Regions from separate parts of the Dryocola mayonis genome, predicted to be linked through region 2. Evidence: predicted binding sites of a transcription regulator. Region 2 holds the regulator's gene; each other region holds the start of a gene.
The links. The regulator CRP, encoded in region 2, controls carbon source genes, mostly activating them, when cyclic AMP is high. The targets are predictions, from matches to a motif close to ATGTGANNNNNNTCACAT.
Positions count from the first base shown of each region.

Region 1: a site for CRP is predicted at 5,670-5,687, ahead of WLO32_RS07845 (PTS sugar transporter subunit IIB). Genes of this name have one in related genera too.
Region 3: a site for CRP is predicted at 5,615-5,632, ahead of gapA (glyceraldehyde-3-phosphate dehydrogenase). Genes of this name have one in related genera too.

Region 1 covers NZ_CP150452.1:1,622,719-1,630,466, reverse strand. Annotated here, with positions in the region: gene WLO32_RS07875 (nitrous oxide-stimulated promoter family protein) at 1-38, opposite strand, end outside; gene chbG (chitin disaccharide deacetylase) at 205-966, opposite strand; gene WLO32_RS07865 (6-phospho-beta-glucosidase) at 1,018-2,361, opposite strand; gene chbR (transcriptional regulator ChbR) at 2,463-3,299, opposite strand; partial or broken gene chbA (PTS N,N'-diacetylchitobiose transporter subunit IIA) at 3,314-3,659, opposite strand; gene chbC (PTS N,N'-diacetylchitobiose transporter subunit IIC) at 3,723-5,081, opposite strand; gene WLO32_RS07845 (PTS sugar transporter subunit IIB) at 5,164-5,484, opposite strand; gene phoH (phosphate starvation-inducible protein PhoH) at 5,761-6,549, opposite strand; gene efeB (iron uptake transporter deferrochelatase/peroxidase subunit) at 7,179-7,748, opposite strand, start outside.
Region 2 covers NZ_CP150452.1:360,075-367,822, forward strand. Annotated here, with positions in the region: gene WLO32_RS01595 (YhfG family protein) at 23-193, shown strand; gene WLO32_RS01600 (putative adenosine monophosphate-protein transferase Fic) at 183-785, shown strand; partial or broken gene pabA (aminodeoxychorismate synthase component 2) at 819-1,383, shown strand; gene argD (bifunctional acetylornithine/succinyldiaminopimelate transaminase) at 1,472-2,692, shown strand; gene WLO32_RS01615 (YccS/YhfK family putative transporter) at 2,737-4,827, opposite strand; gene crp (cAMP-activated global transcriptional regulator CRP) at 4,891-5,523, opposite strand; gene WLO32_RS01625 (OsmC family protein) at 5,839-6,243, shown strand; partial or broken gene WLO32_RS01630 (phosphoribulokinase) at 6,270-7,140, opposite strand; gene WLO32_RS01635 (YheU family protein) at 7,202-7,420, opposite strand; gene WLO32_RS01640 (hydrolase) at 7,422-7,748, opposite strand, start outside.
Region 3 covers NZ_CP150452.1:1,805,435-1,813,182, forward strand. Annotated here, with positions in the region: gene yeaG (protein kinase YeaG) at 1-1,338, opposite strand, end outside; gene WLO32_RS08800 (MipA/OmpV family protein) at 1,766-2,512, shown strand; partial or broken gene WLO32_RS08805 (aldo/keto reductase) at 2,597-3,449, shown strand; gene WLO32_RS08810 (D-hexose-6-phosphate mutarotase) at 3,446-4,333, opposite strand; gene gapA (glyceraldehyde-3-phosphate dehydrogenase) at 4,412-5,407, opposite strand; partial or broken gene msrB (peptide-methionine (R)-S-oxide reductase MsrB) at 5,753-6,167, shown strand; gene WLO32_RS08825 (YeaC family protein) at 6,208-6,486, shown strand; gene pncA (bifunctional nicotinamidase/pyrazinamidase) at 6,601-7,236, opposite strand; gene ansA (asparaginase) at 7,246-7,748, opposite strand, start outside.

The sequences.
Region 1 (7,748 bases), 1.3 Mb from region 2:
ATGGTTTTTTTCTCTCTCTGAATGCGTTTTTCTGACATAGCCGATACCTGAAATGGATGAACGTCCGGCGCGACGGGCGAAATTAAATTGTATCTATAATACATGTTATGGGACGCATTTGTACAAACAAGGCGGTGAACTACACAGAGAACGTGGGGACAAGAAGAAAGCCTGAATTTGCACCCAGGCCGTTATATGTTTTAGCTACAGGTCGCTGAAGGTTCCCAGCCGATACCCGCGTTCAGCAATCGCATATTTCAGCGATGCGCACGTCAGCACATCCAGTTCGCTCAGCCGTGGATAGCAGTACTTGCTTGCCAGAATGGTGTTATCAATAAAAGAGGGATGGCACATGACCTCAAGAGATTTTTCTTCGCGGGCCATAGCGCGATCCAGGGTGTCCAGAAACAGCTTTTGGGTAATGGCTTCGCCGTAGAAACCGCTGTCGAAGCCCTGAGTGCTTTTTGCCCCACGCAGCGCCAGCCCGCCCTTCCTTATTTCATCACGATCGATGCGCATGGCAACGCCTTTTTCCTGCGCAAAGGCTTCTACGAGAGGGAAAATCTGCGGGATCATATGCACATGGTGATGGCTGTCGAGATGGGTCGGCGGACGGCCGAAAAGCCTGATAAAGCACGCAAACTGGCCTTCCAGCTCCTGCCGGATTTCGGCAAGCGGCAGCGTGCCCGCCTCCGCCATCTCCCAAATCCATTTTCCCAGCTCGCCCTCGCCGCGCGTCAGGCCCGGCAGCGCGCTAAGCGGACGCCCAAGCGTCAGCACAAAGTGCATGCCTACGGCCAGCTTCGGGTGTGCCCGGCTCAAAGCCGCCGCGTGTTCGATACCCGCCGCGTTCATCATCGCCGTCGTCGAGGTGACGACGCCATTGCTGAAGGCTTCGATGATGCCGTAGTTCTGCGCCTTGCACAGCCCAAAATCATCCGCATTCACGATCAATAACTTGTCCATAAGCGCTTCCTTTAAAGCGCCTTCCCCCGCGGGGAAGGCTCGGGCCGTTGGTTATTTCAGCTCGGCAATGGTCTGCGCGAAGTTAGGCAGCAGCGCCTCGTGCGCGAAGAGCATATCGCGCGCAAGTTTTTCCGCATCCTTATCGGAGTGGATAAGCGGGCTCAGGTTAAGCGCCAGCAGCACGTCGTTGAGCTTACCGCTTAATGCGGCTTCGCTTGCGGCAATCTCAAAGCCTTTGATGGTGTAAATAAGCCCGAGGACTTTTTCGTCAAAGTGGGTGATACGCGGCGTTGGCGTCGCCCCGTCGCGCCCAATGGTGCAGGTCATTTCGATAGCCCAGTCGGCCGGGATATTATCGATATGGCCCTTATGCGGGAAGTTAACGTAATGCTCGGTCTGCTTGTCATTGTAGATAGCGCTGATGACCTCGCAGGCCGCGTCCGAATAATAGGCCCCGCCGCGCAGCTCAAGCTCTTTTGGCTTCACGTCCAGCTCAGGATTTTTGTACAGTTCGAAAAGCTGCTTCTCTACTTTCTGCACCACCGTCGCGCGCGCGCCGCCTTTGTAGAACTCGCCCATTTCAATGGCCAGCATCTCTTTGGGCTTAAAGTAGTAGAGCAGATAGGAACAAGGAATAAGGTTTAAAGAGCGCAGCAGCCCTTCGCTGAACGGCAGGTCAAAAATGTTCTTCACGCCGCTCGCCTTCAGCGTGCCGGAGGCGACGCCGTCGAGCAGTTCGGCAAAGCGGGATTCGCCGTTAACCAGCACGTCTTTGATAAACACCAAGTGGTTGAGCCCGAAAAGATCGATCGACAGATCGTCGTGCGGCAGCACCTTCAGCACGTCCTGGATAAACATCTTCATGCCAACCGGAATATTGCACACGCCGATAAACTTCTTAAAGTTTGTATGGCGGAAGACCGCTTCGGTCACCATGCCGGCCGGGTTGGTGAAGTTTATCACCCAGGCGTTCGGGCAAATCTCTTCCACGTCTTTGATGATGTCGAAAATCACCGGAATAGTGCGCAGCCCCTTAAACAGCCCGCCCGCGCCGTTGGTTTCCTGGCCCAGATAGCCGTGGCTCAGCGGGATGCGCTCGTCGAGCTCACGCGCTTTTAACTGCCCTACCCGCAGCTGGGTGGTGACAAAATCCGCGTCGGCCAGCGCCTCGCGGCGATCGAGCGTTTTGTAGAGCGCAATGGGCACGCCCGCGCGCTCCACCATGCGCAGGCAAAGATCGAAAATAATATCCTGCTTTTCCTTCCCGGCTTCGACATCCACCAGCCATAATTCGGTAATCGGCAGCTCGTCGTAACGCTTAATAAAGCCTTCAAGTAATTCCGGGGTATAGCTGCTGCCGCCGCCGATGGTGACGACCTTCAGTTTTTTGCTCATAGGAACTCCCGTACAATATTATTGCACTGCAAATTAAAGACTGCGATATAAGTGAATGAGTGAAGATTAATTAAACAAAACCACATTCATTCACATACAGGCTAATTGATGCTACACAACTGCTTGCGGTAATGCTTCGGCGTGAATGAGGTAATCTTTTTAAAATTTTTAATAAACATGCTCGGGCTGCTGTATCCTGATTCAAAAGCAATATCGGTGACCGAGTAGTTTGTTATCTCCAGCTGTTTCTTGGCAAAATCAACGCGTATTTCATTAATGATCTGCATCGGCGTTTTGCCATAATGGCGCTGGGTGGCGCGGGTTAAATACTCCTGCGACTTTCCGGAAAGCGCCACCATATTCGCCAGCGCCTTATCGCCAAACCGCGACTTGTCATGCATCTTTTCAACGGTAACCTTCAGCCAGACAGGAATATCCGTTATAACCTCTGACTCCCGATGATGGCGCAGCCGGTTGACGACATAAAAGGTCACCACTTCCAGAAACTCGTTAAACTCGCCGTTTCTGAAGTTCAGCGAAGCGATCGCTGATTCAATATAATTAAGAAACTCGCTCTTAATTTGATAAACCTGCGATGCCACAAACCTCGGCGGTAATAAAGGTAAATAGTGCTGTTCAAAAAAAGCCTTGCTGATGCCGACGTTTAATATTCTGGTGGCGCCAAACTCGTAAAAACTTTGATGATGCGAGCCCAGAGGGATAAATACAAAATCGCCTCGCTCCAGCAGCACTCTTTTGCCATTTATGTCCTGATAATATCGCCCGGTAAGAACGACGGTGAACTCGTAATAATCATGCTCATGCAGGCCGGAGACGCTTTCCACTTTGTTGTAGATAAAAACGTGGAAATTTTGACCGTCGAAGAGTTGATTTTCGCGTGCTGTCTTGATTTCCATGCTCAATACCGGTGGCTGCATTATGACTCCATACGTTATTTTATTTTTTCATGTAGCTCAATGAGTTCCGTCACGAGTTCGCGCGCAAGCATGGAGGTCATCAGATGGTCCTGGGCGTGCACCAGCACCAGGCTCACCTTGGTTTTGCCTTCGCCCTCATCGCCTTCAATCAGCCTGGTTTGCACCAGATGCGCTTCGTTTAGCGCAAGGCGCGATTTGGTCATCAGGTCGCGGGGCCTGTTCAAAATCGCCCTCTTTGGCCTTTTTCAGCGCCGCATAGGCCAGGCTGCGCGCCTGCCCTGAGTTGATGATCAGTCCCATCACCACTTCTTCGAGGTCCTGCACTGCTTCTGTTTCAACAGCGTTGTCTAAATCAAACATTTTTATCTCCTGCATGCGATCGGTTATTGCCGGGGAGGATGCGCTTCCCCGGCGGGGACCAGATTAGAATTTCAACGCGTTAGCGATGTCCTCTTCGCTTTCTTCTTCTTCAATTACCGCCTGCGCTTTGTTAGACAGGATGACAAAAGGTATATAAACCAGCGTCGCTATCCCGAGGTTGAACAAGGCGACCAGCAAGGCGGCAATGCTGCCGTTAGAGTTGAAGAACGCGCCAAGGCCGGTAGGCATGGTCCAGGGGGCAAGGTTAGTCACCGGTGGAATGATGCCCATGGCGTAGGCCGCGAGGGTAATGGCCGCCAGAATCGGCTGTACCAGCACGAACGGGATAAACATGACCGGGTTCATAATGATCGGCAGGCCGAACAGGATAGGCTCGTTAATCTGGAAGATGCCCGACGGCAGCGCAAGCTTCGCCACCTGGCGGTGATCGGCGCGGCGAGAGACGATAAAGATGGCGATGATAAGACCCAGCGTCGCCCCGGAGCCGCCCAGCAGGATGTAGGAGTCGAGCATCGGCTTGGCCCAGAAGTGGAAGGTTTTGCCCGCTTCGAGCGCCGCCTGTACGGAGCCGTACTGATTATAGATAGCGATGTTTTCCAGCGCCCACGGCGTCATGATGCCATTATCAAGCGCGGTCAGGGCCAGGGAGCCATGCACGCCGAAGAACCACAGCAGTGAGTTGAAAATCACGTAGGCCCAGCCGACAACCGCCCCCATCGACGCCAGCGGCGTGGCGATGGAATCCATGATTATCTGGTGGAAGTTGCTGCCATGATTGGCCAGCAGCCAGGAAATAATCCCGAAAATAGACAGGATAATAAAACCCGGAATAAGCGCGGAGAACGATCGGGAGACGGATGTCGGCACGCTATCCGGCAAGGTAATAATCCAGTTACGTCGAATAACGAAGGTGAATAATTCCGCGACAACCAGGCCAATAATAATGCCGGAAATAATATTCTGCCCGCCCAGCCAGTTAGCCCCGACGGCATAAGCTTCGCCGACGCTATAAGGCGTGACGGTCATAAAGGCGGCAACGGATAACAGGCCTGCGGCAAGCGAATCTACTTTACGCTCCTCCGCTAAGGCCATGCCGATAAAAAAGGGAGCCATCAAAGACATGATGCCCAACGTACCGTTGTACACATTGCCGCCGATGGCTTTTAACCCGTTCAGGGTTTCAATAGTCGCGGGGTCTAAGCGAATACCTAACGAATAAAAGAAAGATCCGGCGCCGAAGCTTAAAAATACGTTATTGATAAGAACAAACATTGCCCCCGTCAGGGTTAACGGCATGAGCCTGATAAACCCGTTTTTAATTGCGTTAACGTGGGGCTGCTTTCCTATTTTGACGGCAAAAGGAAGGAGTACCTTTTCAAGTGAATCAATGACTTTACTCATTTGCATTTTCCTTTAATGCCGCCAGCGGCGGCCAGGGTGTGTAAGGTCGTTCTTTGACGGAAAAATAAAACAAAAATTAAAATTAACGGTTTGCTGCTTTTTTGATCGAGGCGACCGCGGCTTTTAACACGCCCAGCCCATCAATTTTGCCGTACATCACTGAATCAATAACTTCGACCGGCTTGCCGGGTAATATTTTTTGAATTTCCGGCTGCATGTAGGCAATTTGCGGACCAAGCAAAATAAGATCCGCCACGCCGCCCTTTTCGCCCGCCAGGGTTTCAGGAAATGCTTCAATAAGCACCGGCACCTCGTATTTCTCGGCCTGGGCTTTCATTTTTGATACCAGCAGTGAAGTGGACATGCCGGCGGAACAAAACAGATAGATGACTTTCTTTTCCATGACGAAACCCTCGTATTCCAGATAGATTGCAGGTGAGACAAATATCCCTCTTTGTCTGACAGGTTGACGGGCCAATAGCCGAAAATATAAAATTACTGATTGTCTCTGCTTGCAAGGAGTATACGGCATGCGGTGAAACGGGGATAATTCTCAGCGGGTAAAAATTGTCTCTCCTTGACTATGCCTTATGACCCTCTTCACATTTCGGGCAAATAATTCGCGCAAAGAAAAAAGCCCAAACCAGGTTTGGGCTTTTCGAATCATTTATACCAGGAATCAGTCGTAGGCGTTTAACGTCCGCTGGCAAAGGGCCGAACGGACACAATCTTGTTTACCGAAACGTACTACGCCTACCATCTCGTCTTCTTCGAAACGCGCCAGCGCATCGCTTAATCCTGACTGTACGCCCGCAGGTAAATCACACTGCGTAATGTCGCCGTTTACGATGACCGTCACGTTTTCCCCAAGGCGCGTCAGGAACATTTTCATTTGCGCTGCGGTAACGTTCTGCGCCTCGTCAAGAATCACCACCGCATTTTCAAAAGTACGCCCGCGCATATAGGCGAACGGCGCAATCTCTACTTTGCCAATTTCGGGTCGCAGACAGTACTGCATGAAAGACGAACCCAGCCGACGCACCAGAATGTCATACACGGGGCGGAAATACGGTGCGAATTTTTCCGCGATATCGCCGGGCAAGAAGCCGAGATCTTCGTCAGCCTGCAGGACCGGACGCGTAACGATTATCCTGTCGATATCCTTATGAATCAGGGCCTCAGCGGCTTTCGCCGCGCTGATATAGGTTTTACCGCACCCCGCTTCCCCGGTGGCGAATATCAGCTGCTTTCTTTCGATGGCGTTAAGATAGTGCTCCTGAGCCTCGTTTCGCGCGGTTATCGGCGAGTTGTCGCGGCAATCCCTCGCCATACCAATAGATTCTACGCCGCTCATCTGCACAAGCGTGGTGACCGATTCCTCTTCACGTTGCCGGTGGCTACGTGAATCTCGTCTTAGCACTCGTTTTGCTTCACGACGAGCCTTGATCACTGCTTTCTGTCTTCCCATGGATGGCACCTTACAGTTGGTTTCACTTCCCGCGTCACGCTGCTGGACGCGATTATGCTGACTAACGGATGAGGTTTGGCTTCCTTGTAAGCCATGAACTGCCGGTTGAGATGATGCGCCAGTCAGGCGACAAGCGCCGCTTAGCGCAACCTTGACACGTTGAGGTGTTATGGAGTCGGGAAATTTAGCGGTGAAGATAGCGAAGCCGGAGGATAAGCCTCCGCGCTGGTTGGTGCGGGTAAGATGTTTTTTGAGCCGTCCAGTACAGGACCCTACCATTCGCGATCTCCAATGTGATTGAACTTCACAGCCGGGAACTACCGCTCATGCTTTAAGTACATCAAAAATTATCTAAAATGCAACATTGATTTTACTTTAAATCAACATAATCGTTCCGCTGCGGGCTGAAAACGTTATGTCACACCTATATTACAGTTTTATATCAACGGGATGCTCATAGCCAATACTGATGGATAATTTTATGCCGAATTGTTAGCAAATGAAAAATTAGCGGCGCAAGGATATCTGTAACGAATGGCGCAGCACCGTCCGGGCCGGGCAAGCGTCAGCGCCACCCGACGATGGCGGTGGATAGCGCCTTCGCCTGTCCACCCTGCAAAACACAACGATCAGGCCTCGATCAGCCCCTGCCCCAAATAATGCTGCTTATCCACCGCGCCCGGCAGAGCGAAGAAATAGCCGCCGCCGATGGGCTTCACATACTCTTCCAGCGCCTCGCCGTTTAGCCGTTTCTGCACGGCGAGAAAACCTTTTTCCAGATCGTGCTGATAGCAGATAAACAACAGCCCCATATCCAGCTGGCCGGATTTGGACACGCCGAGGGAGTAGCTGTAGCCACGGCGCATCATCAGGTTCGCCTGCGTTTCCTTCGTGCGCGGGTTCGCGAGGCGGATATGGGCGTCCAGGGCAATCACGTTGCCGTCCGGATCGCCGGCGTAATCAGGTTCATCGTGCTCGTTGTGCATACCCAGCGGCGCGCCGCTGTGTTTTTCCCGGCCAAAAATCGTCTGCTGCTCTTTAAGCGGCGTACGATCCCAGGACTCCACGTGGAACTGGATGAGACGAATGGCCTGATAGCTGCCGCCGCTGCACCAGGCGGGTTCGCCCTGCTCTTTTGTCACCCAGACGACGTCATCCATCAGCCCGGCGTTGCTGCTGTCCGGATTGGCGGTGCCGTC
Region 2 (7,748 bases):
GTGGCGAAATAAGGGAGGCGATATGGGCAAGAAACTCACCGAGAAGCAAAAATCCCGTCTGTGGCAGCAGCAGCGCAGCCGATCTTTCCAGGCCAGCAACCGGCTGGAAGGCCTGGAAGTACCGCTGATTACGCTTACGCGTGATGAAGCTCTGGCGCGCATCAGCGAACTGCGGGGTCACTATGAGCGATAAATTCGGCGAAGGGCGCGATCCCTATTTCTGGTCTGGTATTCACGTGCTGCGCAACCGGCTTGATATTCGTGAGGCCGAGCGGCTGAAAGAGGCCGAGCTTCAGCTGACCGCGCTACGGGCGGCAACCATCGAGCTTGGCCCGATGCGCATGGGCCTGCCGTGGCTGTGTTCTATCCATCAGCAGCTTTTCCAGGACGTGTACGACTGGGCGGGCGAGTTAAGAAAGGTCGATATCTATCAGGGCGATACCCGTTTCTGCCACTTCGAGTACATTGAAAACGAAGGCAACGATCTGATGCAGGAGCTGGAGGATGAACGCTACCTGAGCGACCTTGAGAAGCCGGAGTTTATCGAGCGCCTCGCGCATTACTATTGCGAAATAAACGTTCTGCATCCGTTCCGTATCGGCAGCGGCCGGGCGCAGCGCGTGTTCTTCGAGCAGCTGGCGATCCATGCGGGCTACATGCTCGACTGGAGCGAAGCCGAGCAGGATACGTGGCAAGCCGCGAACCAGGCGGGGGCGCTGGGCGATCTTAAGCCGCTCACGGCGATTTTTACTAAAGTGGTGAGCGAGGCGAGGGAAAGCGAATAGAATAGCGCGGTTCTTCTTTCTGCCGGAGCCGCCATGTTACTGCTTATCGACAATTACGATTCCTTCACCTGGAATCTGTATCAGTATTTTTGCGAGCTCGGCGCCGAAGTGGTGGTAAAGCGCAACGATGACATTACGCTTGCGCAAATCGCCGCTCTGGCGCCTGCAAAACTCGTGATCTCTCCGGGCCCCCTGCACGCCGACCGAGGCCGGCATCTCGCTTGCCGCCATTGCGCATTTTGCAGGACGGCTGCCGATCCTTGGGGTTTGCCTCGGCCATCAGGCCATTGCCCAGGCGTTTGGCGCTGCAATTATCCGCGCAGACCAGGTGATGCACGGCAAAACTTCTGTTATTTCCCACAACGACAGCGGCGTATTCAGCGGCCTGAATAATCCTCTTACCGTGACGCGTTACCACTCGCTGCTTATCGACCCCGCCACTTTGCCAGACGGTTTTGAGATCGCCGCCTGGACCGACAAAGGCGAAATCATGGGCATCCGCCACCGTACGCTGGATCTGGAAGGGGTGCAGTTCCACCCTGAAAGCATCCTCAGCGAGCAGGGCCATCAGCTGCTGGCCAATTTCCTGAATCGGTGATTTTTTATTGCCAGCTAATGATTTTTTATGCATATTTCGTGATTATATTTTCACGAATCTCTTCTGTATAAAACTGGATGGGGAATCAATGGCAACTGAACAATCAGCAATTAACCGCGCGACCTTTGATGAAGTTATTCTGCCGGTTTATGCACCAGCCGAGTTTATTCCGGTAAAGGGTAAGGGCAGCCGGGTATGGGATCAGCAGGGTAAAGAATACGTTGATTTTGCTGGGGGCATTGCGGTTACGGCGCTGGGCCACTGCCATCCGGCGCTGGTGGCGGCGCTGAAAACCCAGGGCGAAACGCTGTGGCACACCAGCAACGTCTTTACGAACGAACCCGCCCTGCGTCTGGGCCGTAAGCTGATTGAGGCAACTTTTGCCGAGCGCGTGCTGTTTATGAACTCAGGTACGGAAGCCAACGAAACTGCCTTTAAGCTTGCGCGCTACTACGCTTCTACCCGCCATAGCCCGTACAAATCCAAAATTATCGCCTTCCATAACGCTTTCCACGGCCGCTCGCTGTTTACCGTTTCGGTTGGCGGACAGCCGAAGTATTCCGACGGCTTCGGCCCGAAACCTGCCGATATTATCCACGTTCCGTTTAACGACCTGCACGCGGTAAAGGCCGTCATCGACGATCATACCTGCGCGATTGTCGTGGAGCCGATTCAGGGCGAGGGCGGCGTTACCGCCGCAACGCCTGAATTCCTGCAAGGGCTGCGCGAGCTGTGCGATGAGCACAACGCGCTGCTGGTGTTCGATGAAGTGCAGTGCGGCATGGGACGTATCGGCGAACTCTTCGCCTATATGCACTACGGCGTGACGCCGGACATCCTCACCAGCGCCAAAGCCCTCGGCGGCGGTTTCCCGGTAAGCGTGATGCTGACGACCCAGGAAATTGCTTCCGCCTTCCACGTCGGCGCCCATGGTTCAACCTACGGCGGCAATCCGCTGGCCTGCGCCGTAGCCGGCGCCGCATTCGATATTATCAACACGCCGGAAGTGCTAAGAGGCGTTGCGCAAAAACGTCAGCTGTTCGTGAAGCATCTGCGGCAGATCGATGAGCAGTTCAATCTGTTCAGCGATATTCGCGGCATGGGGCTGCTGATCGGCACAGAGCTGAAGCCGGAGTATAAGGGCCGCGCCCGTGAATTCCTGTACGCCGCCGCTGATGAAGGGGTGATGGTGCTGAATGCCGGCCCGGACGTGATGCGCTTCGCGCCATCGTTGATTGTGGATGACGCGGACATCGAAGAGGGCATGCGGCGCTTTGCGAAAGCCGTCGGCAAGATCGCCAAGGCTTAGCCGGGCCATAAAGCCTGCGTCATGCGGCGTTTAGCGGATGGCTTTTACCCTCCCTGCGGCCGCCGCAGGCTGCTGTTTAGCCAGATCCCATGATGCGGGCGCTGACGCCATGCCACTGAAGAAATGGTGTGCATGGTGTTAAGATGCCCCAGCACCCGCTGTAAATGCTGCTCCATGGTGCTTAACGGCCCGGTGGGCAGCGCTTCTGCATCCAGAATAACCGCGTCTTTCGTCTCCCCGGGCCCGTCATATTCAAGCCGCTGCTGGCATCTTTGCAGGGCGATTTCGCACGCCTGCAGGTAACGCTGCGCCAGCTCCGGCGTGAGCATATTGTGTTCGCGGGCAAGGGTCGTCATCGCGTTGACATGCTCAACGATAAACTGGCTGTGCGTTACCCACAGCTTCATATCTTCCAGATAATTCGAGTTAAAGCCCGGCTCCTGCATCGCCTGGTTTAAGGAGTTAAACAGCGCGTTGTGGGCCTGGTTGACCCGCATGCGCTGCCAGGCCAGCGGCGTGGGCCTGGGATCGCTGCTTAAAATCAAACGGATGGCTTCCTGATCGGTTTCCAGCGCGTCGTGGGCGTTCTGACGCAGCAGGCCGCTTTGCCACTGTGGCCACAGCCAGACCATGCCGCCAAAGGCGATCAGGCAGCCGAGCAGGGTATCTATCAGGCGGGGCACAATGTATTGCTCGGCGCTTAGGGTGATCAGCTGCAGGGTATAAACGGCGGTAACGGTAAAGCCAATGGTCGCCCAGCCGTAGCTTTTGCGGATAAAGAGATAGCTTACCAGCGTGATAATAAGCATCGCGGTGAGCGCAATATACTGCGGAAAGTGGAAGTGCAGGGCGATGCCCGCGATGGCAAGGCCGGCCATGGTGCCGGCCGAACGGTGCAGAATACGCACCCTCGTCGCGCCGTAGCCGTTTTGCGTCACGAACATAACGGTCATCAGGATCCAGTAGGGCTTGGGCAAATGCAAAGAGGCGCCGAGCAGGCTGGCCACGGTCAGCATGACGCCGAGCCTCGCTGAGTTACGCAGCGCGGCGGATTTAAATGACAGGTAGCTTTTAAGGGCGGCCCACAGCGGCAGACGACGCTGGCGGTCCTCCATCAGGTCGCGAACATATAAAGGACGCTGGGTTCGCAGCACGCGCGCGATGCGGCTGAAGTGATAGTGGCAGAACTGCCCGACCGGGTTGTCCGGGTTCTGACGGGCAATTTTTTCCAGCGCTTCGATTTGTTTATCCATCACAAACCGCTTCGGGTAGCGGTGATAAAGGATATCGTCGGCCAGCACGCGTAAACGCGCCGCGATAGTCTGCGCGTTCCAGCGTATCACCGCCTCGGCGTGGCTTTGCTCGACGAGCTTTTGCACCTCTTCCGGCTGATGCAGGCTAACGGAGATGTGCTCCTGTAAATCGAGCGCCACCTGGAAGGCGCGCAGCAGGCGCTTGTAGCCGTTCTGCTGATTCGCCGCCAGCATGTGCAGCTGCTGGTAACAAACGGTGATCAGATCGACGGCTTTTTGCTGGCGGGCCAGCAAAGGCGGCAGCGCTTTTTCAGGATCCGTGTGCTGGGTCAGCAGGCCGTACTTGGCCTCGCAATAGTCCGCAAGCTGGCGGTAGAGCAGGCTTAAGGATTCACGAAGCGGCTGTTCGCGCCACATCCAGAACCAGAACCAGTTGAACGCTCCGTACCAGACGGTGCCGCAAACATAAAGCAGCATCGGTTTCCAGATGGGCATATTCCCGGCCATGCTGAGGGTAAAAATAGCGGCGATGAGCGAGGCGGGCAGCAGGCGGGCGTGGAGCGCGCTGATTTCGGCGGTGACACCCAGCAGCAGCGCCATACCCAGAAGAATGACCGGAAGCGGCACGGGCGTGTACAGCAGCATCAGCTGCATCAGCAGACTGCTGATGGCGAACAGGCCGCCGCCGATGATTAACCGCTTGAAGAAGCGTTTATGAGGCGTATCCAGACCGGCAATATTGCAGCACGCGGGCACTAACGAGAACATCAGCCCGGCCTGCAGATTGCCCAGAATCAGGCCTACCGCCACGGGAAGACACAGCACCAGCGTTTGTCGCAGTGCGTAGTTAACTTCGGGATGGTAGATCAGTCGACGCCACATATCAGAAGTGTAGAGACAAAAATGGCGTGTTACCGAAGCGACACGCCATTTTGTGAACAGGAATTAACGAGTGCCGTAAACGACGATCGTTTTACCGTGAGCGGAAATCAGGTTTTGATCTTCCAGCATTTTCAGGATGCGGCCTACGGTTTCGCGGGAGCAACCGACGATCTGACCGATTTCCTGGCGGGTGATTTTAATCTGCATGCCGTCCGGGTGGGTCATAGCGTCCGGCTGTTTTGCCAGGTTCAGCAGCGTCTGAGCGATGCGGCCGGTAACGTCGAGGAAGGCGAGGTTGCCTACTTTTTCTGACGTGACCTGCAGGCGACGCGCCATCTGGGAAGACAGACGCATCAGGATGTCCGGATTAACCTGGATAAGCTGACGGAACTTTTTATAGGAAATTTCGGCCACTTCGCATGCGGTTTTCGCACGAACCCAGGCGCTGCGCTCCTGGCCTTCTTCAAACAGGCCTAATTCACCGATAAAATCGCCCTGGTTCAGGTAGGAGAGGATCATTTCCTTACCCTCTTCATCCTTAATCAGCACTGCCACGGAGCCTTTGACGATGTAGTACAGCGTCTCTGCTTTTTCACCCTGGTGAATCAGCGTGCTCTTTGATGGATACTTATGAATGTGGCAATGGGACAAGAACCATTCGAGTGTCGGGTCTGTTTGCGGTTTGCCAAGCACCATGCGCGGTTATCCTCTGTTATAAACTGGCTACCAAAGACAGGATGCAAAACCTCCTGCCCGGCGTTGCAATCGTTAGAATATTTCCCACTCGGGGGAAATGGCCTGCAAGTCAATCTTGCCGCCTGTAATTAGTGATGTCCTCTGCAGACATTTATCACGTCAATGTATCAAATGTTGCATCCGGATTGTTTTAGCATAGCTTTTGACAAGTGTCTCCTATTGTCTCGTTTCAGCATGATGCAGGTCGCCTTCCGTTGCCAGTTTTACCGCATCCGCGTACTCTGAAAGGAAATTTCTTCAACAGGAGTAAGCAACATGCAGGCACGAGTTAAATGGGTTGAGGGGTTAACTTTCCTGGGCGAATCGGCTTCGGGCCACCAGATCCTGATGGACGGCAATTCAGGCGATAAGGCGCCCAGTCCGATGGAGATGGTACTGATGTCGGTCGGCGGCTGCAGCGCCATCGACGTGGTGTCCATTTTGCAAAAAGGCCGCCACGACGTGAAGGATTGCGAAGTGAAGCTGACGTCCGAGCGCCGTGAAGAAGCCCCGCGCCTGTTCACGCACATTAATCTGCATTTCATCGTGACCGGCAAAGACCTGAAGGACAACGCCGTGTCCCGCGCGGTGGATCTCTCCGCTGAGAAATACTGTTCGGTAGCGCTGATGCTTGAGAAAGCCGCAAACATCACGCACAGCTATGAAGTGATCGAAGCTTAACGCGCTTCAGGGCGGCGGGCGCCGCCCTAAACGACCTTTCTGCCTTCCGCCAGCCGTTGCACCAGCGGCGTCATGATAAGCTCCATCGCCAGCCCCATTTTCCCGCCGGGCACCACCAACGTATTGATGTGGGAAATGAAAGATCCCTGCAGCATGGCCAACAGATATGGGAAATCAATGTCATCCAGCCCGCGGAAGTGAATAACCACGAAGCTTTCGTCCAGCGACGGAATGCCGCGCGCCGCAAAGGGGTTAGACGTATCTACCGTTGGCACGCGCTGGAAGTTGATATGGGTGCGCGAGAACTGCGGGGTGATGTAGTTGATGTAGTCATCCATCGATCTGACGACCGAGTCCATCACCGCTTCCCGGGAATGGGCCGCGTTCGCTGGTGTCGCGCACCAGCTTTTGGATCCACTCAAGGTTAACGATGGGCACCACGCCTACCAAAAGGTCGACGTGGTTCGCCACGTCGTGCTGCGGGGTGACTACGCCGCCGTGCAGCCCTTCGTAAAAGAGGACGTCCGTCGGCTCTGGCAAAGGCTGCCACGGCGTAAAGGTTCCCGGCACCTGGTTCCAGGGCACGGCTTCATCATACGTATGGAGATATTTACGGGATTTGCCCTGGCCGCTGCGCCCGTATTCAGCAAAGGTCTGCTCAAGCAGGCTGAAATCGTTGGCCTCAGGGCCGAAATAGCTGATGTGGCGGCCAAGGTCGCGCGCTTTGCGGATAGCCAAATCCATTTCCGGACGGGTATAACGGTGGAAGCTGTCCCCTTCGACCTCCGCGGCGCGCAGGTTCAGCTGCTGAAAAATCTTGCGAAAGGCAAGGCTTGTGGTGGTGGTTCCCGCACCGCTGGATCCCGTGACGGCGATAACCGGATGTTTGGCTGACATAGGGCAACAACTCCATGGATTGTAAGAATTATGCAGTACAGACCGCGCCCCATGACAAGGGTCAGCCGCGGAACTGCCCGCGCGGCATAATATTCACCGTTTCATGAAGCTCTGACCAGACCAAAACCGCTTCGCCGCTTTGCAGCTGTCGTTTCACATCGGCGACCTTCTGCGACAGCGAGCGTTCCTGTTCACCATAATCCGTACCCTCGCGTAACACAAAGGATTCGATAAGATTGTCGAGCGTTTCCGCGTCGAGATCCTGCCAGGGAATAATCATCTTAGTGGTCCAGATATCTCGTCAGCCAGTCGGGGATGCGCTGCTCAAGCCACATTTCCGGTTTACGCAGCGTGCCGCCGACAAAGCCGACGTGTCCGCCATGACTGGTGAGTTGATATTCAATATTTGTGGGTAACGATGCCTTATCAGGAATGACATGGTGATCCATAAAGGGATCGTCTTTAGCATGGATAATGAGCGTGGGTTTAGCAATATCCGGCAGCAAAGGCATGGCGCTGCACCGGCGGTAGTAGTCCAGCGCGTCGGCAAAGCCGTGGATTTTCGAGGTAATCAGATCGTCAAAATCGCGGATGCGGCGCACGCCTTT
Region 3 (7,748 bases), 1.4 Mb from region 2:
CAGGTGCACCGGGTTTGCCGCCACTTCGATATGGTCGAAGTTGAACACCCGCGAGAGGATTTTGAAGGCAAAACGCGTCGACAGGCCGTTCATGCCCTCATCCACGCCGGCGTAGTCGCGGTACTCCTGGTAGGATTTCGCTTTCGGATCGGTATCCTTCAGGCTTTCGCCGTCATATACCCGCATTTTGGAATAGATGCTGGAGTTTTCCGGCTCTTTCAGACGCGACAGAATCGAGAAGCGCGACAGGGTTTCAAGCGTGCCCGGAGCGCAAGGCGCGTGGGACAGCTCGCTGTGATTGAGCAGTTTCTCGTAGATTTTGATCTCTTCGGAAATCCGCAGGCAATAAGGCACCTTGACGATGTAAACGCGGTCAAGGAAGGCCTCGTTGTTCTTGTTATTACGGAAGGTCACCCACTCGGATTCGTTGGAGTGCGCCAGAATAATGCCGTTAAACGGCAGAGCGGAGATGCCTTCCGTACCGTTATAGTTCCCCTCCTGGGTTGCGGTCAGCAACGGGTGGAGGACTTTAATAGGCGCTTTAAACATCTCAACGAATTCCATGATGCCCTGGTTTGCGCGGCACAGCGCGCCGGAATAGCCGTAGGCGTCAGGATCGTTTTGCGCGTGGTTTTCCAGCTTGCGGATATCCACCTTCCCGACCAGCGCGGAGATATCCTGGTTGTTCTCATCCCCCGGCTCCGTTTTAGCGATCGCGATCTGCGCAAGGATAGATGGCCAGACTTTCACCACGCGGAATTTGGTGATATCGCCGCCGAACTCCTGCAGGCGTTTTGCCGCCCACGGCGACATAATAGTGCCGAGGTAGCGGTTAGGCACGCCGTACTCTTTTTCAAGAATAGAAGCGTCTTCCTGAGGATTGAACAGGCACAGCGGGTGGTCGTTTACCGGGCTGCGCTCGCCGTTGGCGCTCAGGGTATAAATAGGCACGCGCTGCATCAGCGCCTTCAGGCGTTCCGCCAGCGAGGACTTACCGCCGCCGACCGGCCCCAGCAGATACAGAATCTGCTTCTTCTCTTCAAGGCCCTGAGCCGCATGTTTCAGGTAGGAAACAATTTGCTCGATGGCTTCTTCCATACCATAGAACTCTTCAAAGGCCGGGTAGCGGGAAATCACCCGGTTCGAAAAGAGACGGGACAGCCGTGGTTCTGTCGCAGTATCCACCATCACTGGCTCACCAATGGCCATCAATAGCCGTTCTGCCGCGTTGGCATAGGCACTGCGATCCTGCTTACAGATGGCAAGAAATTCCTGCAGTGTGAACTCTTCGTCCTTGGCAGCTTCATAGCGCTGGCGATAGTGATCGAATATATTCATGGCATGCCGTCCTTTCGTTTTTTAGCACAGGTTAGAGAGCCGAAGGTAATAGTAATGGGGGCTCCCGGAAGACGTATTCTGAGTACAGCAACCCTTATGCCAACTTATCTGTCGTGGTGCTTTCGGTACTGCCGTCAGAGTAATTCACCTTCTTAAAATAAAGCGTAGATGGCATTTGCAAAACTTGCATACGGTCGCAAACCAATTTCAATGACATATCAATAACTCATCCAAATAAATCTCCCGGCGCCTGCGGCAGACATCCGCCGCGTCATTCAATGGTCACAGAACTGAAAGCCTGTTGTCACAGGTCGCCGTAATGATGTTTTGTTGGGTTAATATTGCGGTCAGGTAAAAAGTTTGGGATGAAGAGCAAGGGCGGTTACACTTCTCTCGCTGATTATTTGATTTAAGGACTAAACGGATTGTGACCAAATTCAAAATTCTGACACTGGGCGTGCTTATCGCCTCTTCAGTAAGCACCGCAATCGCGGCAAATCAGTGGTCTGTTGGTGCCGGCGTTGGCGTAGTGGAGCGCCCGTATAAACAGTATGACCGCGATATCTATCCGATACCGGTTATCACCTATGAGGGAGATAATTTCTGGTTCCGCGGGCTGGGCGGCGGCTATTATCTGTGGAACGACCAGACCGACAAGCTGTCAGTCACGGCCTACTACTCACCGACCTATTTTAAACCGGGCGACAGCGACGACAGCCAGCTGCGCCGCCTGAACAAGCGCAAGAGCACCATGATGGCCGGGCTCTCATATGTCCACAATACCGAATACGGCTTCCTGCGCACGAAGCTTGCCGGCGATACGCTGGATAACAACAACGGCATTGTCTGGGATCTGGCCTGGCTTTACCGCTATACCAACGGCGGCTTAACGCTGACGCCGGGTATCGGGGTGGAGTGGCAGAGTGAAAACTATAACGACTACTATTATGGCGTCTCCCGCAGCGAGTCAAGACGCAGCGGTTTGAACAGCTATGACGCGGACGACGGCTGGAACCCGTACCTGGAACTGACCGCAAGCTATAGGTTCGCGGACGACTGGAGCCTGTACGGCACGGGCCGCTACACCCGTCTGAGCGATGAAATCAAAGACAGCCCGATGGTTGATAAATCCTGGACGAGCCTCGTTTCCGCGGGGATCACCTACAGTTTCTGATAGCGAGTTTCACCGGCACTTTTACACCACGGGGCGCTTGCGCCCCGTTTTCATTATGGCGGCGCGACCTGATAAGGAGGCTTTATGAGCGGTCAGATGCGTTTTTCTGCAGGCCAAAGTTTACCGGCTATTGGGCAGGGCACATGGTACATGGGCGAAAAGCCCCTGCAGCGGCGGGACGAAGTTCATGCCCTGCAGGCGGGTATCGATCTGGGCCTGAAATTAATCGACACGGCTGAAATGTATGCCGAGGGCGGCGCGGAAAAAGTGGTCGGTGAGGCCATTAGCGGGCGGCGGGATGAGGTTTTTCTCGTTTCAAAAGTTTATCCGTGGAACGCGGGCGGGCAGAGGGCTGTAGCAGCCTGTGAAGCAAGCCTTAAGCGTTTGCAGACGGACTGTCTCGATCTTTATCTGCTGCACTGGCGCGGAGATATTCCGCTCGAAGAAACCATCAGCGCCATGCAGCTTCTCAGGCAGCAGGGCAAGATCCGCCGCTGGGGCGTATCAAACCTCGACTATGCCGATATGCAGGAACTAAGCGCAATCGCAGGCGGCGAGGAATGCGCGGCTAATCAGGTGCTTTATCACCTGGCCTCCCGCGGCATCGAATACGATCTGCTGCCCTGGTGCCGGCAACAGAGCATGCCCGTCATGGCCCTACTGTCCGTTGGCGCAGGCGGGGCGTTTGCGTGAGGGATTGATGCAGCATCCGGCGCTGAACCAGCTGGCCGCAGAGAAAGGCGTAACCGTCGCGCAGCTGCTGCTGGCGTGGGTGGTCAGCCATAATGGCGTGATGGCGATCCCCAAGGCCGCAAGCGTGTCGCATGTGAAGGAGAACGCCGCGGCGCTCGATATCGTGCTGAACGAAGAGGACAGGGCGAAGATGGAAAAGGCGTTTCCGGCACCCGGCCGCAAAACGCCTTTAGACGTGGTTTAGTTTTTCTTCGCCACGCGCAGGGTCGCCGCCAGACGCGCCGGCTTGTCGGCTCCGGCCTTTTGTGACGTTGTCACGCAGGCGGTTTCCACGCAGACGAACGTTTTGTAGCCGTCATCCGGCATGTCGCCCATCGAGGCAGACAGCGCCGGGCCCGGATTCCAGCCCACGACGTTGCTGTGGTGGTGGTGCACAACGTCGATGGTGCGCTTCAGGCTTGCGTCGTGAATCACGCTGCATTCCTGCGCCGCCAGGTAAACGCGGTCGGTGCGGTCGGGGAAGGTTTGCACGCCATCGCTCAGCTCGCCTTTTTCGCCGTTAAGCACTTTATCAATATAGGCGTTGCCCAGGCCGCTTACTTTCACGTCGGCAATATCGCCCACGTTGAAGTAGGTGTGCAGGGCGCTGGTGACTTCAAACTCACCGTGCGCTTCCAGCTCCATCTCACAGGTTTTACCCAGCTTGTAACGGGCATACAGGGTGAAATCGTGCGGCCAGTAGCTGCGGGTTTCCTCGCTGCTTTGCAGTTCGAAGGTCAGCGCAACGCCGTTGGCGTCTTCGTTGTGCGCGCTTAGCGTCCACGGCAAATTACGGGCGAAGCCGTGAGCGGGCAGCGCCTTGTCTTCCGCCGGGCCGAACCATGGCCAGCAGACAGGTACGCCGCCGCGCAGCGCTTTACCGATTTTAAAAGGCGTGTTGTCGCTCAGCCACAGAACTTCTTCTTCACCGGCGGGTTTCCACGAGAGCAGGTGCGCCCCCTGTAAAGCCACGGAGGCGCGTACCTGTGGATGATCGATAACAATCACTTCCAGCTCATCAAGCTGACGACGGGAGATGACGGGGGTGATCTGTTCAATAACCGGAAGGGCAAAAATTTTAGTAATCATTGACTCAACCTATATATCGAAAGCGAAAAAAAAGGGCGACCATCGTCGCCCTCCTGGGATTAGTGACTCATCTCGGACTTATTTGGAGATGTGAGCAATCAGATCCAGTACTTTGTTGGAGTAGCCGGTTTCGTTGTCATACCAGGAAACCAGTTTCACAAAGTTGTCGTTCAGTGCGATACCAGCTTTAGCATCGAACACGGAAGTGCAAACTTCGCCGTTGAAATCGGTAGAGACAACGTCGTCTTCGGTGTAACCCAGAACGCCTTTCATTGCGCCTTCAGAAGCCGCTTTGATTGCTTTCTTGATTTCTTCGTAAGACGCTGCTTTTTCCAGACGAACGGTCAGGTCAACAACGGACACGTTTGGCGTTGGAACGCGGAACGCCATGCCGGTCAGTTTGCCGTTCAGCTCTGGCAGTACAACGCCTACAGCTTTAGCAGCACCGGTAGAAGAAGGGATGATGTTCTGAGCTGCGCCGCGGCCGCCGCGCCAGTCTTTGTGAGACGGGCCATCAACGGTTTTCTGAGTAGCGGTAGTTGCGTGAACGGTGGTCATCAGGCCTTCAACGATACCGAAGTTGTCGTTGATAACTTTAGCCAGCGGAGCCAGGCAGTTAGTGGTGCAGGATGCGTTGGAAACGATGTCCTGGCCTGCGTATTTTTCAAAGTTAGCACCGCGAACGAACATTGGGGTGTTGTCTTTGGAAGGACCAGTCAGAACGACTTTTTTCGCGCCGGCGGTGATGTGCTTACGAGCGGTTTCGTCGGTCAGGAAGATACCGGTAGCTTCAGCAACAACGTCAACGCCGATTTCGTTCCATTTCAGGTTAGCCGGATCTTTTTCAGCAGTAACACGGATGGTTTTGCCGTTAACAACCAGGTGGCCATCTTTCACTTCAACGGTACCCTTGAAACGACCGTGAGTGGAGTCATACTTCAGCATGTATGCCATGTATTCTGCGTCTAACAGATCGTTGATACCAACGATTTCAATGTCAGAACGTTCCTGAGCAGCACGGAAAACAATGCGACCGATACGGCCAAAACCGTTGATACCTACTTTGATAGTCATATATTCCACCAGCTATTTGTTAGTGAATAAAAGGTTGGCTGTAAAATTACAAAAACCTTACGCAGCGTCAAGCGGAATCGTGTCAATCATTGCGACAAATCAATCCTGTGGACAGCAATCGTACGATAAAACCGCTTCACGTTTCCCTTTTGGCCATAAGCCATATGGGGACGGTTTGTGGAATTTTAAAGGGCAAACTAAACAAAAATGTGACAACAGTCACAATTAATGCCGCGCCAGAAATTCAGGCCTAAGTTTAGAACAAAAATCCGCGCGGCGTTGTTAATTTTTTGTTAGAATCATACTGTTATCAGTCACTGCAACTATTGCCCGAGACGTACGCATATGGCTAACCACTTACCTCCTGATTCAGCGAAAAAAAACCTTAATGAGATGCAGTTTTACGTCACCCAGCAACACGGCACGGAACCGCCGTTTTCAGGGCGACTGCTGCATAACAAACGTGATGGCGTTTACCACTGCCTGGTGTGCGACGCGCCGCTGTTTATGTCCGGGTCCAAATATGACTCTGGCTGCGGCTGGCCGAGCTTCTACGAGCCGGTAAGCGACACAGCTATTCGCTACATCAAAGATTTTTCACACGGCATGGAGCGGGTGGAGATCCGCTGCGGCAACTGCGAGGCGCATCTGGGCCACGTATTCCCGGACGGGCCCGCAGCCGACAGGCGAGCGCTACTGCGTCAATTCCGCGTCGTTAAGCTTTATTGATGAGAAAAACGGCGAGCAGACGGAAGGTTGAAAAATCGATTCAGCAAATTATTCCACAGGGAGCAACCCGCATGACCAATCTGGATGAAATGTTGGCCGCTATGACGCCGGAAATCTATCAGCGTCTGATGACCGCGGTCGAGCTGGGAAAATGGCCGGACGGCGTGGCGCTGACGCCGGAGCAGAAAGAAAACAGCCTGCAGCTGGTGATGATGTGGCAAACGCGCCATAACGTCGACGCCCAGCATATGACCATCGGCACCGACGGCAACATCGTGATGAAGAGCAAGCAGCAGCTGAAGGCCGAATTCGGCATTGAGCCCGCGCCGATCGTGACGGTGAAGCTGTAGCCGCGTTCCCTCTGCGCCGGAGGGAACAGGCCGTGCTGGTTAATCCCCGTTTTTAATCCCGTGCGTTTCGGCCAGCTGTTTCGCCAGCTGGTTTTTATTTTCCGCGCCCGGTAATTAGCGCCAGGAAAAATCAGCCAGCGTCATCAGCTCCGCGCCCGCCACCGACATGTCCTGGAAAGCCAGCAGGCTGTCGTGCGGATGGATATTAACGCCGCGGCAGCCGTCGGTAATCACCGTAACGCCGTAGCCCAGCTCCAGCGCGTCGAGCACGGTAAATTTCACGCAGTAATCGGTCGCCAGGCCCAGCACGATCAGTTCGGTTACGCCGCGTGCGCGCAGCCAGGCGTCCAGCTCGGTTTTCTGGCGGTGCCCGTTGTCGAAAAAGGCGCTGTAGCTGTCGATAGCCGGGTTTTCACCTTTAGGAAAGACGGCATCAATATCTTTCGTATTGAGCAGCGGGTGAAGGGCGGCGCCCTCGGTATTCTGCACGCAGTGGGAAGGCCACCAGGTTTGCGGCAGGCCGTCCAGTGTTCCCTGTGTATAGGGTTCGGCGCCCTGCACGCTGGCAAAGCTGCCGTGGTTAGCCGGGTGCCAGTCCTGCGAAGCGACAACCGCCTCGCCGCGCGCCTTACTGCGGCTAATCAGTTCATTGGCCACATCGACGGTGCTGTCGCCTTCCGGCACGGCCAGCGCGCCGCCGGCGCAGAAATCGTTCTGCAAATCGACCAGTAACAGTGCACGCTTATTCATTGGCTCTCCTTACTCATCAGGCGTTAATTCACCGCGCAGGTTGCGCGACATGGCTTCGCGGATGGCCTGCACGTCCAGCCCCTGGCTTAACAGATAGTGCAGCTTGGTCAGCGTCGCCTCAACGGTCATATCATAGCCGCTGATAACGCCGGCCTGCGCCAGCGCGTTTCCCGTAGCATAGCCGCCCATATTCACTTTGCCGGACATACACTGGGTGAGGTTCACCACCACAATGCCGCGCGAAGTGGCTTCCTGCAGCTCCCGCAGGAACGCGCCGTGCTGGGGAGCGTTGCCCACGCCGTAGGAGCGCAGGATCAGCGCCTTGACCGGCTGGCGCAGGAAGTTGCCGACCACGTCCGCGGAAATGCCCGGATAAATTGTTACCACGCCGATGGGCTGCGGGGTAATTGGGTGAACGATCAGTTCGCCTGCGCCCTGCGGCGCGGCTGGCGTGTTCAGGCGACGAATATGAATGCCCGCTTCGAGCAGCTGCGGCAGGTTAGGCGAGGCGA